One region of the Nocardioides cavernaquae genome, then DNA from elsewhere that is predicted to be linked to it. Evidence: predicted binding sites of a transcription regulator. Region 1 holds the regulator's gene; each other region holds the start of a gene.
What was found. Region 1 encodes LexA, which represses DNA repair genes until DNA is damaged. Its sites were predicted from a motif close to TCGAACANNTGTTCGA; they were not measured.
Positions count from the first base shown of each region.

Region 2: the regulator LexA is predicted to act here: its motif matches at 2,252-2,267, upstream of D4739_RS05630 (HNH endonuclease signature motif containing protein).
Region 3: the regulator LexA is predicted to act here: its motif matches at 2,085-2,100, upstream of D4739_RS00095 (SAV_6107 family HEPN domain-containing protein).
Region 4: the regulator LexA is predicted to act here: its motif matches at 2,197-2,212, upstream of D4739_RS16645 (SAV_6107 family HEPN domain-containing protein).

Region 1 is NZ_QYRP01000002.1:1,980,642-1,984,412, forward strand. Features, by position in the region: gene D4739_RS09650 (alkaline phosphatase D family protein) at 1-190, opposite strand, end outside; gene D4739_RS09655 (M15 family metallopeptidase) at 330-1,262, opposite strand; gene lexA (transcriptional repressor LexA) at 1,316-2,035, opposite strand; gene D4739_RS09665 (LysM peptidoglycan-binding domain-containing protein) at 2,494-2,856, opposite strand; gene D4739_RS09670 (lysoplasmalogenase) at 3,092-3,763, opposite strand.
Region 2 is NZ_QYRP01000002.1:1,142,018-1,145,788, forward strand. Features, by position in the region: gene D4739_RS05615 (C-terminal binding protein) at 1-720, shown strand, start outside; gene D4739_RS05620 (class II aldolase/adducin family protein) at 751-1,503, shown strand; gene D4739_RS05625 (GNAT family N-acetyltransferase) at 1,598-2,083, shown strand; gene D4739_RS05630 (HNH endonuclease signature motif containing protein) at 2,282-3,655, shown strand.
Region 3 is NZ_QYRP01000002.1:6,795-10,565, forward strand. Features, by position in the region: gene D4739_RS00080 (transglutaminase TgpA family protein) at 1-354, shown strand, start outside; gene D4739_RS00085 (DUF3040 domain-containing protein) at 376-717, opposite strand; gene D4739_RS00090 (methyltransferase domain-containing protein) at 822-1,592, opposite strand; gene D4739_RS00095 (SAV_6107 family HEPN domain-containing protein) at 1,618-2,052, opposite strand; gene D4739_RS00100 (YbaK/EbsC family protein) at 2,189-2,659, shown strand; gene D4739_RS00105 (ArsC/Spx/MgsR family protein) at 2,660-3,019, shown strand; gene D4739_RS00110 (DUF4126 domain-containing protein) at 3,041-3,634, shown strand; gene D4739_RS00115 (phytoene desaturase family protein) at 3,651-3,771, shown strand, end outside.
Region 4 is NZ_QYRP01000002.1:3,449,243-3,453,013, forward strand. Features, by position in the region: gene D4739_RS16615 (DUF4126 domain-containing protein) at 1-129, shown strand, start outside; gene D4739_RS16620 (FAD-dependent oxidoreductase) at 146-529, shown strand; partial or broken gene D4739_RS16625 (FAD-dependent oxidoreductase) at 455-646, opposite strand; gene D4739_RS16630 (DUF4126 domain-containing protein) at 663-1,256, opposite strand; gene D4739_RS16635 (ArsC/Spx/MgsR family protein) at 1,278-1,637, opposite strand; gene D4739_RS16640 (YbaK/EbsC family protein) at 1,638-2,108, opposite strand; gene D4739_RS16645 (SAV_6107 family HEPN domain-containing protein) at 2,245-2,676, shown strand; gene D4739_RS16650 (methyltransferase domain-containing protein) at 2,702-3,472, shown strand; gene D4739_RS17275 (DUF3040 domain-containing protein) at 3,576-3,758, shown strand.

The sequences.
Region 1 (3,771 bases):
CGCGGGTCCAGAGGACGACCGCGCCGGGCAGCGGGTCACCGGAGGCGACGCCGTGCTGAAAGTAGGCGGACGTGGCGGCCGAGGCTGCACCAGTCGTGATGGCCGTGGTGGCGGCGACAGCAGCGGCTGTGGCCGCGGTGCCCTTGATCAGTGCGCGACGGCCGAGCTGGCCCGAGTTCGTGGGATTCACATCAGTTTGAACGGCGTCGCGGGGGATCGGTGACGGGTGCAGGTGTGTGAGCACGCCCCGTTCACCGAAGGTTCGCCCCGGCGTTGTCCGTCGACACGGCGCAAGTTCGGCGTCGACACGGCGCAAGTTCGGCGATGGCTCAGCGGTTGTTGAGGCTGAAGTGGTGCCGGTCCTTGAGCGAGTTCCAGTAGCCGCCCCACTCCCAGCCGACCGACGCGAACGCGCGGATCACCGGGCCGCCGGTCAGGATCATGCCGGGGCGGACATTCGTCCGGTCGATGTACGCCGATGCGAGCTCTGGCAGGACCAGGTCGCCCTTCGTGTACGGGTTCTGGAACTGGTTGACGTCCACCGCCAGCCCGTAGGCGTGCTGGCTGAAGTGGGTTGATCCGACGGAGGGCCGGCACACGAAGGCGCTGGTGTTGTTGCCGTCTCCGGTGGGGGCGGCGTCGAGCTCGTCGCGCCGGGTCACCCGCATCTCCTCGAGCGGGAACTTGGCGCGCCAGAGCTGCCGAAAGACCTTGACCATGTCCTGTGCCACGTCGGCGTTGACCAGCAGCTCGCCGGTGTGGCGTGCGCCGTCGAACCCGCGGAAGGCGAGCTGCACCCAGGCCAGGTCGCTCGCCGAGACGGGGCAGCCCTCCACCCAGGTCGAGCGTGCGATCACGTCGGCGGGGGCCGGACTGACGACGTGCGAGGCGAACCCGTCCCCGGGGAGCATCGGCAACGTGTCGGGCAGTGTGAAGCGGCGATTGCGCAGGACCCGTGGCGTTGCCTGGATCTCCCCGAAGCCGTCGGCGGTCTCCGGCAGGGGCCGCTTCCCGAGCCAGGCGGGCGCGACAGTGCCCGGCGCAGGCGGTGCGGGTGCCGATGGCGCTGCCGGTCCGGTCGGTGACGGAGTCGGAGCAGCAGGTGCGCTCGGCGTACCTCCCGTAGCGGGTGCTCCCGGAGATGCGGGCGCGGGCGGCGGCCCGTCCTCGCGGAGCAGCGGCTCGCACGCGGACAGCGCGGCGCTCAAGGCCAGCGCCGCACACGTGAGGCGGACGGCTCCGAAATGCGAACGACGGGTCACGTCGGCCAGCGTAGGCCTCCGTGACCCGTCGTCCTCCCGACGGTGGGGGAAAATCAGACCCGGCGAAGCACCGCGGTCACGATGCCCAGGATCGAGGCGTGGGTGCCGTCGATGGGGTCGTAGGCCTCGTTGTGGGGGAGCAGCCACACGTGGCCGTCCTTCTTCTGGAACGTCTTCACCGTCGCCTCGCCGTCGAGCAGCGCCGCGACCATGTCGCCGTTGTTGGCGGTCGGCTGCTGGCGGATCACGACGTAGTCACCGCTGCAGATCGCCGCGTCGATCATCGAGTCACCCGAGACCTCGAGCAGGAAGAGCGTGCCGTCGCCGACCAGGCTCCGCGGCAGCGGGAAGACCTCCTCGATGCGCTCCTCGGCGAGGATCGGGCCGCCCGCCGCGATCCGCCCCACGATCGGCACGTAGGTCGCTGCAGGCATCGAGTCGCCGATGCCGGTCTCGTCGTACGACGTCTCGTCGGCCGCGCCGATCGAGCGCCGCGCCGCGAGCACCTCGGGCAGGAACACCTCGAGCGCGCGCGGACGGTTGGGGTCACGCTTGATGAAGCCCTTCTGCTCGAGCACCTTCAGCTGGTGGGACACCGAGCTGGAGCTGGTCAGCCCGACCAGGTCGCCGATCTCGCGCATGCTCGGCGGGTAGCCACGGTCCTCGAGGGAGTCGCGGATGACGTTGAGGATGCGCTGCTGACGCGGAGTCAGCCCGGTCGCATCCGGTGGGCCGTCGGGGAACTCGGAGACCTTGTGCGGAGGAGTCGCCATCGTCGTGTGCCTTACGTCGTGGGCTGGGCGGGTGTCTCCAACGTATCCGGATTCACGCGGGTGTTCAAACACCTGTTCGAACGGCGTGTCGGGGCGGGGTGGGGATCTTGGGCTGCGTTGGGTGTGGCTGGGGCGGCTCCTGCGCGGCAACGCCGTCGCTGTCGGCGCGGCAGACTCAGCCGCCCACTCGCGCGCTCTGGCCGCAGCCGACTTTTACGCTCCGTGCGCCGTCGCGCATCCGCCGCGCGCCGGCGACCCAGCCCGCCCGCGTCCCCGCCACCGTGTGCCGCAGCCGCCCCGGCCATCCAACGAAGCGCCGTGTCGACGGAAAATGCGAAACGGGGGCGGAGCCCAAGTGGACTCCGCCCCCGTGTCTTCCCCATCTCACGCACCGGGGTCGAAGCGGCGCGCAAGAACTTGCCGCGGCGGAGTCACCAGCGCCCCGCCGCGCGTCTGTGTCAGCCGACCGGAACGAAGAGCTCCTGGCCGGCGTAGAGCATCGGCTCGTCGAGGGCGTTGAGCTTCTCGATGGAGTCGATCATGGCGCGGACCTCGCCGTCGTCGGCGCGGTCGGCCGCGATCTGCCAGAGCGTCTGGCCGGGGGTGACCACGATGCGCTCGGTGGCGAGCGGGGCGCCGCCCTGCTCGGAGTTGGCGCTGGACCCACTGGCCAGCACGAAGGCGACGGTGGCGGCGAACAGCAGCGCCAGCACGAAGACCGTCAGGCGACCGCGTCGGGTGAGCCGCAGCTGCGGGGCAGCGGGGCGGGCGACGCGGACGGGACGGGCGGCGTACGTGGGGGAGAAGCTGATCGTGCTCATCGTGGACCTCCGGGGAAGAGTCGGTCGGGGTGACGAGCGAATGTCTACAGACGACCACCGACAACCTTCGCCGGAGCTGGCCCTCGATCAGACGTTCGATCGAACACATGTACGAAGTTAGATCATGTGTTCGAACGATGCAAGCACTTGTTCGAAAAAAGATTCGACCGTGTCGAAGGCCACTCGAGCGACACGAGCCCGACACCCCCGGAGGGCCAAAGCGGAACGGCAGGCCTCAGGCGCGGGTGGCGGCCTCTGCCAGCAGGAACTGCGCGCCGGTGTAGGTCGCCATGACCGCTCCTTCGAGCGCGGGCGGCGGGTCGCTGAGCACGAACTTCCGCAGGCCGAGCAACGAGTCCGACGTCAGGAAGGCCAGGCCGCCGAGCCCGGCCAGCGCCCGGGCGGAGGGGCGGATCGAGGGGGAGAGGTGGCCGGACGCGATCGCCATCGACGTCAGCGACAACGAGTACGCCGCGACCGCAGCGCCCTGCGCCGGGTCACGCCGACCTGCGCGCACCGCATTGACCGGCGCCGCCACTGCCCACAGCACAGCGAGCGCGCGGGTCCTCCGCGACGCGAAGAGCGGCGAGGTGGAGCGCTGCGCCATGAACCCGGCCACGTAGGAGGCGTGGCCGACCGCGAACGCCGCCGACCCCACGAAGAACGGCCGGCGCGCTTCGGAGAGCAGCGCGACGTCGCCGACGAACCCACAGGCCTCGGCGATCACCACCGGCGCGGTGAGCCCGGTTCGACCAGAAGCGAGAACCGACGAAGCCAGCACCGGCATCAGCAGGGGCTTCGTGACGAAGCGGGCGCGGTGCGCCAGCGGACTGGCCGACGCCGACAATCCCGTGTCGAGGGCGGCCAGTCCGAGGTAGGCGAGCTTGCGTCGGGTCGAGGTGCGCACCCACGCAA
Region 2 (3,771 bases), 840 kb from region 1:
CACGACAACGTCGATGTCTCCGCGTGCTCCCATCTGGGGATTCAGGTCGCCCACCTGCCTGCTCTGGCCACCGAGGAGGTCGCGGTCCACGCGTGGGCACTCACCCTCGCGGCGATCCGGCAGCTTCCGTTCTTCGACCGGTCCTCCCGTTCGGAGTCGACGTGGACCGCACGACCGCGGTTCGTCCCGCGCCGGCTCTCGCGGCTCGAGGTCGGCATCGTCGGCACGGGCCGCACCGCCGAGAAGTACGCCGCCCTGGCCGGCGGGCACGTCGCCGCGATCCGCAGCTGGTCGCGGAGCGGGCGCACGCTCGCCGGTGCAGCTGGGGTGGGTGACCTGCACGAGCTGCTGGGGTCCAGCGACGTGGTCTCGCTCCATGTTGCGTTGACCCCGTCGACCCAGGGACTCGTGGATGACGACTTCCTCGCGGCGATGCGCCCTGGCTCCTGGCTGGTCAACGTCGGACGCGGCGGGCTCGTCGACTCTGCCGCCGTCGCGCGGGCACTCGACTCCGGCCGGCTCGCGGGCGTCGCGCTCGACGTACTCGACCAGGAGCCGGCGCAGCCGGGCCACCCGCTGGCCAGCCGTGACGACGTACTCCTGACTCCACACACCGCCTGGCTCTCGGAGGAGTCCGAGCTGGCCTACGTCGTCGAGCAGGCCAGCAACGTCATCGCCTGGCTGCAGACCGGCGCCGTGACCCACCCCGTCACACCGTGACTCATCGACCCACCTGCAAGGAGCACTGACATGGACGCCACCGAGCGCGAACTCCGCGAGCAGCTGGCCGCCGTCTACCGGCTGGTCGCGCACTACCGGATGACCGACCTGATCTTCACGCACATCTCGCTGCGGCTGCCGGGGCCGGACCACCACTTCCTGATCAACCCCTACGGGCTGCTGTTCGAGGAGATCACCGCATCTTCGCTCGTGAAGATCGATCTGAACGGGGAGAAGGTGGAGGAGTCGCCGTATCCGGTCAATCCGGCCGGCTTCGTCATCCACAGCGCGATCCACGCTGCCCGCGAGGACGCCCAGTGCATCCTCCACACGCACACGCGGGCGGGCTGCGCCGTCGCCGGACAGGCGCACGGACTGCTGCCGATCAACCAGATCAGCATGGAGTTCTTCGGCCGCACGGCCTATCACGACTACGAGGGCGTCGCGCTCTCGCTTTCCGAGCAGCAGCGGCTGGTGTCTGACATGGGCGACAACGACGTGATGATCCTGCGCAACCACGGCCTGCTGACCGTCGGGCGTACGCCGGGCGAGGCGCTGCTGCGGATGATCAACCTCGACAAGGCCTGCCAGATCCAGGTCGACGCACTCGCCGGCGGGTCTCCGCTGGTGCTTCCGTCCGACGCGTTGGCGCTCCGGACCGCGGCCCAGCTGGCCGGAGAGGACAGCGAGGGCGACGACTTCGTCGACAGCTTTGCGATGGACCTCGCCTGGGACGCGCTGCTGCGGCAGGCCGAGCGGATCGGACCGGACTTCCGCGACTGATCAGTCCGCCGAGGGGATCCGCTTCGAGGCGCTCGCGCCGTCGATCTCCTCGGGATGGGCTGCATGCAGCCAGGTCGGCGGCACAATCGATCGCATGGACATCGATCGCGTGGACGAGGTGCGGATCGCAACCCCGGCCGATGCCGCGGTGGTCGCGCAGATGCTGGCCGACTTCAACCGCGAGTTCGACGCCGAGGGACAGGATGCAGCGGTGTTCGCCGCCCGGCTCGTCGGGCTGCTCGCACGCTCGGACCTGATGACGCTCCTTGTCGGACCAGAGACCGCGCCGGTCGGTTTCGCACTGGTGACCTTCCGCCCCACGCCGTACGCCGACGGACCGCTCGTCCAGCTCGAAGAGCTGTACGTACGCCCGGGTCTTCGGTCGCAGGGCGCCGGCTCCGCGCTGATCGCCGCGCTGATGGTGGAGGCGCGGCGGCGTGGTGCGCTCGAGGTGCTGATCAACGTCGATGAGCCCGATGTGGACGCACGGCGGTTCTACGAGCGGCACGGGTTCACCTGCCTCGACCCGGACTCCGACTCGCTCATGCTCTGCTACCTCGGCGCGGTCGGCTCGGATTGAGCCCTGCCGTCCCGAGGGTCTTGTGCGAGCCCAGCGGCCCGGTCGCACCGTGCGAGGCCGGCCCGGTTTTCGTCCACAACCGACTCGGGGAACGAGCTGGTCGGCCCAGTTTTCATCCACAACGAAATAGCATCTGACCTGCACAAACGCTGTGGATCATCCCTTGACTCGAACGATTGTTCGAGGGAGAATTGGTCCATGGACAACCACTTCTCGGGGTCCACGATCGTCTCGCCGCTCCTGGCGATGACCCGGTCGGTGGACGAGCAGCTGAAGCAGGCACGGGGCGCCACCCCGGCCTTCCTCCCGCTGCCCGAAAAGCGCGAACTCCTCACCACCCTGGTCAGCCTGGGCAACCAGATCGACGGCCTCCTCGTCGAAGCCCTCGGAGTCTGCGGAGATGTGGCCGACGCCGAAGGATTCAAGACCGCCGGCACCTGGCTGGCCACCCAGACCCACTCGGAGCGTTCCGTGCTTGGCGGGCTGCAGCGCCTCGCTGACGACGTCACCGCCCGCTACCCCCTGGTCCTGGAAGGCATGCGCACCGGCAACGTGTCAGTGCGCCAGGCCGAAGCCATCACGCGTTCGCTGGACGCCCTGGGCACGGATGTCTCGCGCGACATCAAGGTCGAAGCCGAAGCCCGCATGGTCGCCTTCGCCGCCGAGTTCGACGCACACGAGCTCAAGAAGCTCGGCGCCGCGATCCTCGAAACCATCGACCCCGACACCTTCGAAGACAACGAACGCCAACGCCTCGAAGACGAGCTCCGCAAAGCCCACGAAGCGACCCGCCTCACCCTCCGCCAGCGCGGTGACGGCACCACCCGCATCAGCGGCGTCATCCCCGACGCCCTGGCCGCCCGACTCCGCACCTGCCTGTCCGCGTTCTCCTCACCCCGACACGACACCGCCACTGCCAACAAGGCGGCCAACCCGACGGGGACCACCGACAACCGTGACGGCGCCGACAGCGCTTCGGGCGACGTGCCGGACAACGCGGGCGGCAACGGCTCGCCAGCCGCTGATGACTCCCCCTACCTCGACCCCGTCACCGGCAAACGCCTCCCACACGACCGAGTTCTCGGCGAAGCCCTCTGCGCCTTCATCGAAGCCGCCGACCCCACCCGCATGCCCATCCAAGGCGGAGCAGCGACCACGATCATCGTCACGATGGATCTGGACAAGCTCCGCGCAGGAGTCGGCGTCGCCACCGCCGGTGGTGAGCGGATCCCCGCCGGTGAAGTCCGCCGGCTCGCCTGCCAAGCCGGCATCGTCCCCGCCGTACTCGGCGGGAAGTCCGAGATCCTCGACCTCGGCCGCACCAGCCGACTGTTCAGCCCAGCCCAACGCAAAGCCCTCCGGGTCCGCTACCGCACCTGCATCGTCGAAGGCTGCGACGTGCCCGGCGAGCAGTGCGAAGCCCACCACCACCGACCGTGGTCAAAGGGCGGACCCACCAACCTTGAAGACGGGGCACTGGCCTGCCCCCGCCACCACCATCTGCTCCACGACGACACCTACGAGGTGACCTTCACTCCCCAGGGAGAAGTCCGCCTCCACCGGAGATGCTGAACAGCACAAGGAAGCCGCCTTCGGCAGGTCTTCAGCCGGTCTTATGCCCTCAAGCCGTGTGCGCACCTGCCGATGCCACGACGTCAGCGGGCGCCTGGCTCACGAACCCGCTGCCT
Region 3 (3,771 bases), 2.0 Mb from region 1:
GACCTCGGCGTGCCGTGGCCCGAGGAACGGTCACCCCGCGCCACTGGTCTCGCGCTCGCCGGCACCGTCAACTCGGTGCCCGAAGCCCCGGCCGCGCTGCGACGACTGGTGACCACGCTCGAGACCGCGCGCTACGCGCCGGCCGGGGAGCAGCCACCGCTCGACGACCAGCTCGCCGTGGACACCGAAACCTGCCTCGAGGCGTTGCGCGACGGCGCATCGCCGGCAGCACAACGCCGGGCTCGCTGGTGGCCACGCTCACTGCACCGGCGTACGACGCGCAGCGGCGCACGCGTCAGGCAGGAACATGCTTCGGGCGTGGTCGATCAACTCGACCCGCCGGCAGACGCCTGAGGAGACGGCGCCTGAGGAGACTCAGTCCTCGTGGCGGTGGCGCCAGCGGTCCATGCGGTCGTGGAGCGAACCCTGGTCATGCGCCGACGGGGTCGGGCGGGCGCGCAGCGCAGAGAGCGCATAGGTCGCGCTGAGCAGCATGACCACAAAGCCCAGGACAGCAACCGGGATGAGCTCGGTCACCGCCCCCGTCATCAGCAGGGCGACTCCACCGAGGAACGCGACCCCGGCCAGCAGTGCACGCTGACGAGCGGCCCGACGAAACGAGCTGCCACGCAAGGTGGACGCAAACTTCGGGTCCTCTTCGGTGAGTGCGCGCTCCATCTGCTCGAGCAGGCGAAGCTCCTCCTCCGACAGTGGCATGGCTCCTCCTCACCTGGGCCGCACGGATGATCTGCCATCAGTCTAGGCAGCCGTTCTCGCCGGTGGTAGCCGCCGGTCCGGAAATTTCGTGAATGTCTCGCGAATCAGTGCGTTGCGAGCACGTGGATCTGTGTTGCCAGAGGCAGGTACTCCGGTCTTTCGGCGACCGCTTGCTCGAGCTCGAGGAGCGCGTCAGCTGCCCCGACCTCGGCGTCGAGGACGGCGCCAGGAACCAGATCGGTGAAGACCCGCACCGCATGCTGAGCGGTCACCGCGAACCCAGCCGCGTCGAGCAGCGCGACGATCTCGGCAGCCGTCCAGCGGCGCCCGGTGCCACGCCCTCGCGCCGGCACCTCACCCGGACCACCGTCGAGGAGGGTCAGCGCCTGGCCGAAGTGGCCGGCCATCGCGCGGGCCAGGACGGCCGCATGGCGCTGCGCGACGAGCAGGCTGAGCGTGCCGCCCGGTCGCAGGACGGTGGCGATGGTCGCCAACGCGGCAGCCGGGTCATCGCTGACCTCCAGCACCCCGTGGCACAGCACGACATCGACACTGGCGCCCGGCACGAGCTCCAGCAACGTGGAGAGGTCGCCCTGCTGGGCAGTCACCCGCTCCGCAACGCCTTGCTCCTGCGCGCGTCGGCCAAGTGCGGCCAAGGCGTCCGGGCTCGGGTCGACCACGCGAACGTGATGCCCCAGCTCGGCGACCCGGACAGCGAAGCCACCCGTGCCACCGCCGATGTCGAGCACCGTTGCTCCGGGCTGGCCTGCCAGAACGGCGTCGAGAGCGTTCCACACCACTGTCGTGCGTGCGGCCGCACGGCGTTCGCCGGGTCGCTCGCGCTCGCTGCCTGCCACTCCACCGGTGCCTGCCATGGATCCCACCCTAGTAGGACAGAGATCAGGCGCCCGCGCGAAGCGCGGGCCGGAACACGATCTCCTCCTCGACCGGCAGGTGCGGCGCCAGGCCCAGCGCCTGCTCGATCACGGAGAGGAAGCGGTCTGCGTCACGCACGAGGTCGTCCGCATCCCGCTCGGACACCGCACGACGCGAACCCGCCTCGGCTGCCGCGCGCTTGGACGCACCCGCGGCGAAGAACGCGGACCACTCCGTCAGCTCGGGCGCCACCTCCGCGAGCAGGACCCAGGCGTTCTTCTGGCGCCGGCGCTTGGGGTCCGGGTGGGCCCGGGCGGCGAGCAGTGCCGCCGCGGCGCGCAACGCAGCGACATGGGCGTGGGCGTAGCGGGTCGGGACGTCACTCGTCGTGATCGCTTCACGCAGCGACTCGGCAGCGCGCTCGAGGTAGGCGTGCGTCGTCGCGGGCAACAGCATCATCGGGAATCTCCTTCGGTCGTCGACCCGCCTGATCGAACAGTTGTTCGAACAAGAGGAACGCTACACCTGCCCTCCGACAACAGGACAACCTCGACCGCGTGCCCTGGGGAAAACTGGTCCGACTAGGGTCGAGGGCATGGACGAGCACCCCTCGATCACGAGTTTTCGCGCTGAACTGGAGCGTCTCGGCGGCACCGGCGAGGTGATCGTCCTCCCCGAATCCGCGCACACGGCAGCCCTGGCCGCCGCCGCGCTCGGCTGCGAGGTCGGTGCCATCGCGAACAGCCTGCTGTTCTCCAGCGACAACGAGCCCGTCCTGGTCCTCACCAGTGGCGCACACCGGGTGGACACGACCGCGACGGCCGCGCGCATCGCCGTACCGAAGCTGAAGCGGGCTGACGCCGACTTCGTCCGCAACCACACCGGGCAGGTGATCGGCGGCGTGTCCCCCATCGCGCACCCCAGCCCGATCCCGACCTGGGTCGACATCTGGCTGCAGAAGCATCCCGTCCTGTGGGCAGCGGCCGGACACCCGTCGGCGGTCTTCTCCACGACCTACGACGAGCTCCTCCGCCTGACCGGCGGCACCGCGATCGAGGTGGACTGAATGATCGAGATCTGGCTCAACCCTGCCTGCTCCAAGTGCCGCACGGCCGTCAGCGAGCTCGACGCCACCGGCGCGGACTACACCGTCCGGCGCTATCTCGACGAGCCGCCGACCGCCGCCGAGCTCGAGGATGTCCTTGCCCGCCTGGGCGTGGACCCGTGGCACATCGCGAGGACGGGCGACGCGAAGGGGCTCGGCGTGACGCTCCCACCCAGGGACGAGGCGCACCGCGGCGACTGGCTGGCGCTGATGGTGCACAACCCGCGCCTGATCCAGCGCCCGATCATCACCGCAGGCGACGGCACGACCGTGGTCGGGCGCGACGCCGAAAGCCTGGCAAAGGTCATCGCCGCAGGCTGAGCCGCCCGTTAGATTCAGCGCGTGGAAAGTCTTGCGCTCGTCTTCTCCAGCGGCTGGGCCAGCGGCGTCAACAGCTACCTCGTTCTCCTCGTGCTGGGGCTCGCGGAGCGATTCGGGACGTTCGGCCAGCTCCCCGACGTCCTGGGACGCTGGGAGGTGCTCGCCGCGGCCGGGTTCATGTTCGCCATGGAGTTCGTCGCGGACAAGATCCCCTACGTCGACTCGACCTGGGACGCGATCTCCACAGCGATCCGCCCCACCGTCGGCGCAGTGGTCGGTGTCCTGCTCGCCGGCGACGCCGACAGCCTGAACCAGGCCGTCGCGGGTGTCGTCGGAGGCAGCTCCGCGCTCGCCGCCCACAGCGTGAAGGCCGGCACCCGGCTGGCGATCAACGCCTCCCCGGAGCCGGCCACCAACATCCTGGCCAGCCTCGCCGAGGACTCGGCGGTCTTCGTCGTGATGCTCTTCGCCCTGCACCACCCCTACATCGCCGCGTCGATCGCCGCGACGCTGCTGGTGATCGGACTGGTCGTCCTCTACTACGCGATCAAGCTGATCCGGCGTGGCTGGCGGAGGTGGAAGCGGACGGACCGCCGTCCATCCGCCTACGCCTGACCCCTAGGGTGCGCTCATGGCACGTATTGCAGTGATCGGCGGCGGGTTCGGCGGACTCGCCTCCGCAGCCCGGCTGGCCAAGCTCGGCCACGACATCACCCTCCTCGAACGCGGCAAGCACCTCGGCGGTGCCGTCA
Region 4 (3,771 bases), 1.5 Mb from region 1:
ATCGCCGCGTCGATCGCCGCGACGCTGCTGGTGATCGGACTGGTCGTCCTCTACTACGCGATCAAGCTGATCCGGCGTGGCTGGCGGAGGTGGAAGCGGACGGACCGCCGTCCATCCGCCTACGCCTGACCCCTAGGGTGCGCTCATGGCACGTATTGCAGTGATCGGCGGCGGGTTCGGCGGACTCGCCTCCGCAGCCCGGCTGGCCAAGCTCGGCCACGACATCACCCTCCTCGAACGCGGCAAGCACCTCGGCGGTGCCGTCAGCACGATCGGTCCGAGGGCTTCACGTGGGAGCCGGCCCGACCTCGACGCTCCTGCCTGCCGTGATCCGGGACCTGTTCCGCAAGTCGGGCCGACCCCTCGAGAAGGAGCTCGACCTCGTCCCCCAGGACGTCGTGCGCGAGCACTGGTTCGAGGACGGCCCACCGTCGCGTGCGCGGCGGCTCACGCGGAGTGCAGTACGACGCGTCGAGGAGCGTCGAGGTCGGCCGGCATCCCACTGAAGCCCTCGGACCGATCGTGCTGACGCACCGCCGAGGTGCTTGCCGCGTTCGAGGAGGGTGATGTCGTGGCCGAGCTTGGCCAGCCGGGCTGCGGAGGCGAGTCCGCCGAACCCGCCGCCGATCACTGCAATACGTGCCATGAGCGCACCCTAGGGGTCAGGCGTAGGCGGATGGACGGCGGTCCGTCCGCTTCCACCTCCGCCAGCCACGCCGGATCAGCTTGATCGCGTAGTAGAGGACGACCAGTCCGATCACCAGCAGCGTCGCGGCGATCGACGCGGCGATGTAGGGGTGGTGCAGGGCGAAGAGCATCACGACGAAGACCGCCGAGTCCTCGGCGAGGCTGGCCAGGATGTTGGTGGCCGGCTCCGGGGAGGCGTTGATCGCCAGCCGGGTGCCGGCCTTCACGCTGTGGGCGGCGAGCGCGGAGCTGCCTCCGACGACACCCGCGACGGCCTGGTTCAGGCTGTCGGCGTCGCCGGCGAGCAGGACACCGACCACTGCGCCGACGGTGGGGCGGATCGCTGTGGAGATCGCGTCCCAGGTCGAGTCGACGTAGGGGATCTTGTCCGCGACGAACTCCATGGCGAACATGAACCCGGCCGCGGCGAGCACCTCCCAGCGTCCCAGGACGTCGGGGAGCTGGCCGAACGTCCCGAATCGCTCCGCGAGCCCCAGCACGAGGAGAACGAGGTAGCTGTTGACGCCGCTGGCCCAGCCGCTGGAGAAGACGAGCGCAAGACTTTCCACGCGCTGAATCTAACGGGCGGCTCAGCCTGCGGCGATGACCTTTGCCAGGCTTTCGGCGTCGCGCCCGACCACGGTCGTGCCGTCGCCTGCGGTGATGATCGGGCGCTGGATCAGGCGCGGGTTGTGCACCATCAGCGCCAGCCAGTCGCCGCGGTGCGCCTCGTCCCTGGGTGGGAGCGTCACGCCGAGCCCCTTCGCGTCGCCCGTCCTCGCGATGTGCCACGGGTCCACGCCCAGGCGGGCAAGGACATCCTCGAGCTCGGCGGCGGTCGGCGGCTCGTCGAGATAGCGCCGGACGGTGTAGTCCGCGCCGGTGGCGTCGAGCTCGCTGACGGCCGTGCGGCACTTGGAGCAGGCAGGGTTGAGCCAGATCTCGATCATTCAGTCCACCTCGATCGCGGTGCCGCCGGTCAGGCGGAGGAGCTCGTCGTAGGTCGTGGAGAAGACCGCCGACGGGTGTCCGGCCGCTGCCCACAGGACGGGATGCTTCTGCAGCCAGATGTCGACCCAGGTCGGGATCGGGCTGGGGTGCGCGATGGGGGACACGCCGCCGATCACCTGCCCGGTGTGGTTGCGGACGAAGTCGGCGTCAGCCCGCTTCAGCTTCGGTACGGCGATGCGCGCGGCCGTCGCGGTCGTGTCCACCCGGTGTGCGCCACTGGTGAGGACCAGGACGGGCTCGTTGTCGCTGGAGAACAGCAGGCTGTTCGCGATGGCACCGACCTCGCAGCCGAGCGCGGCGGCGGCCAGGGCTGCCGTGTGCGCGGATTCGGGGAGGACGATCACCTCGCCGGTGCCGCCGAGACGCTCCAGTTCAGCGCGAAAACTCGTGATCGAGGGGTGCTCGTCCATGCCCTCGACCCTAGTCGGACCAGTTTTCCCCAGGGCACGCGGTCGAGGTTGTCCTGTTGTCGGAGGGCAGGTGTAGCGTTCCTCTTGTTCGAACAACTGTTCGATCAGGCGGGTCGACGACCGAAGGAGATTCCCGATGATGCTGTTGCCCGCGACGACGCACGCCTACCTCGAGCGCGCTGCCGAGTCGCTGCGTGAAGCGATCACGACGAGTGACGTCCCGACCCGCTACGCCCACGCCCATGTCGCTGCGTTGCGCGCCGCGGCGGCACTGCTCGCCGCCCGGGCCCCCGGACCCCAAGCGCCGGCGCCAGAAGAACGCCTGGGTCCTGCTCGCGAGGTGGCGCCCGAGCTGACGGAGTGGTCCGCGTTCTTCGCCGCGGGTGCGTCCAAGCGCGCGGCAGCCGAGGCGGGTTCGCGTCGTGCGGTGTCCGAGCGGGATGCGGACGACCTCGTGCGTGACGCAGACCGCTTCCTCTCCGTGATCGAGCAGGCGCTGGGCCTGGCGCCGCACCTGCCGGTCGAGGAGGAGATCGTGTTCCGGCCCGCGCTTCGCGCGGGCGCCTGATCTCTGTCCTACTAGGGTGGGATCCATGGCAGGCACCGGTGGAGTGGCAGGCAGCGAGCGCGAGCGACCCGGCGAACGCCGTGCGGCCGCACGCACGACAGTGGTGTGGAACGCTCTCGACGCCGTTCTGGCAGGCCAGCCCGGAGCAACGGTGCTCGACATCGGCGGTGGCACGGGTGGCTTCGCTGTCCGGGTCGCCGAGCTGGGGCATCACGTTCGCGTGGTCGACCCGAGCCCGGACGCCTTGGCCGCACTTGGCCGACGCGCGCAGGAGCAAGGCGTTGCGGAGCGGGTGACTGCCCAGCAGGGCGACCTCTCCACGTTGCTGGAGCTCGTGCCGGGCGCCAGTGTCGATGTCGTGCTGTGCCACGGGGTGCTGGAGGTCAGCGATGACCCGGCTGCCGCGTTGGCGACCATCGCCACCGTCCTGCGACCGGGCGGCACGCTCAGCCTGCTCGTCGCGCAGCGCCATGCGGCCGTCCTGGCCCGCGCGATGGCCGGCCACTTCGGCCAGGCGCTGACCCTCCTCGACGGTGGTCCGGGTGAGGTGCCGGCGCGAGGGCGTGGCACCGGGCGCCGCTGGACGGCTGCCGAGATCGTCGCGCTGCTCGACGCGGCTGGGTTCGCGGTGACCGCTCAGCATGCGGTGCGGGTCTTCACCGATCTGGTTCCTGGCGCCGTCCTCGACGCCGAGGTCGGGGCAGCTGACGCGCTCCTCGAGCTCGAGCAAGCGGTCGCCGAAAGACCGGAGTACCTGCCTCTGGCAACACAGATCCACGTGCTCGCAACGCACTGATTCGCGAGACATTCACGAAATTTCCGGACCGGCGGCTACCACCGGCGAGAACGGCTGCCTAGACTGATGGCAGATCATCCGTGCGGCCCAGGTGAGGAGGAGCATGCCACTGTCGGAGGAGGAGCTTCGCCTGCTCGAGCAGATGGAGCGCGCACTCACCGAAGAGGACCCGAAGTTTGCGTCCACCTTGCGTGGCAGCTCGTTTCGTCGGGCCGCTCGTCAGCGTGCACTGCTGGCCGGGGTCGCGTTCCTCGGTGGAGTCGCCCTGCTGATGACGGGGCGGTGACCGAGCTCATCCC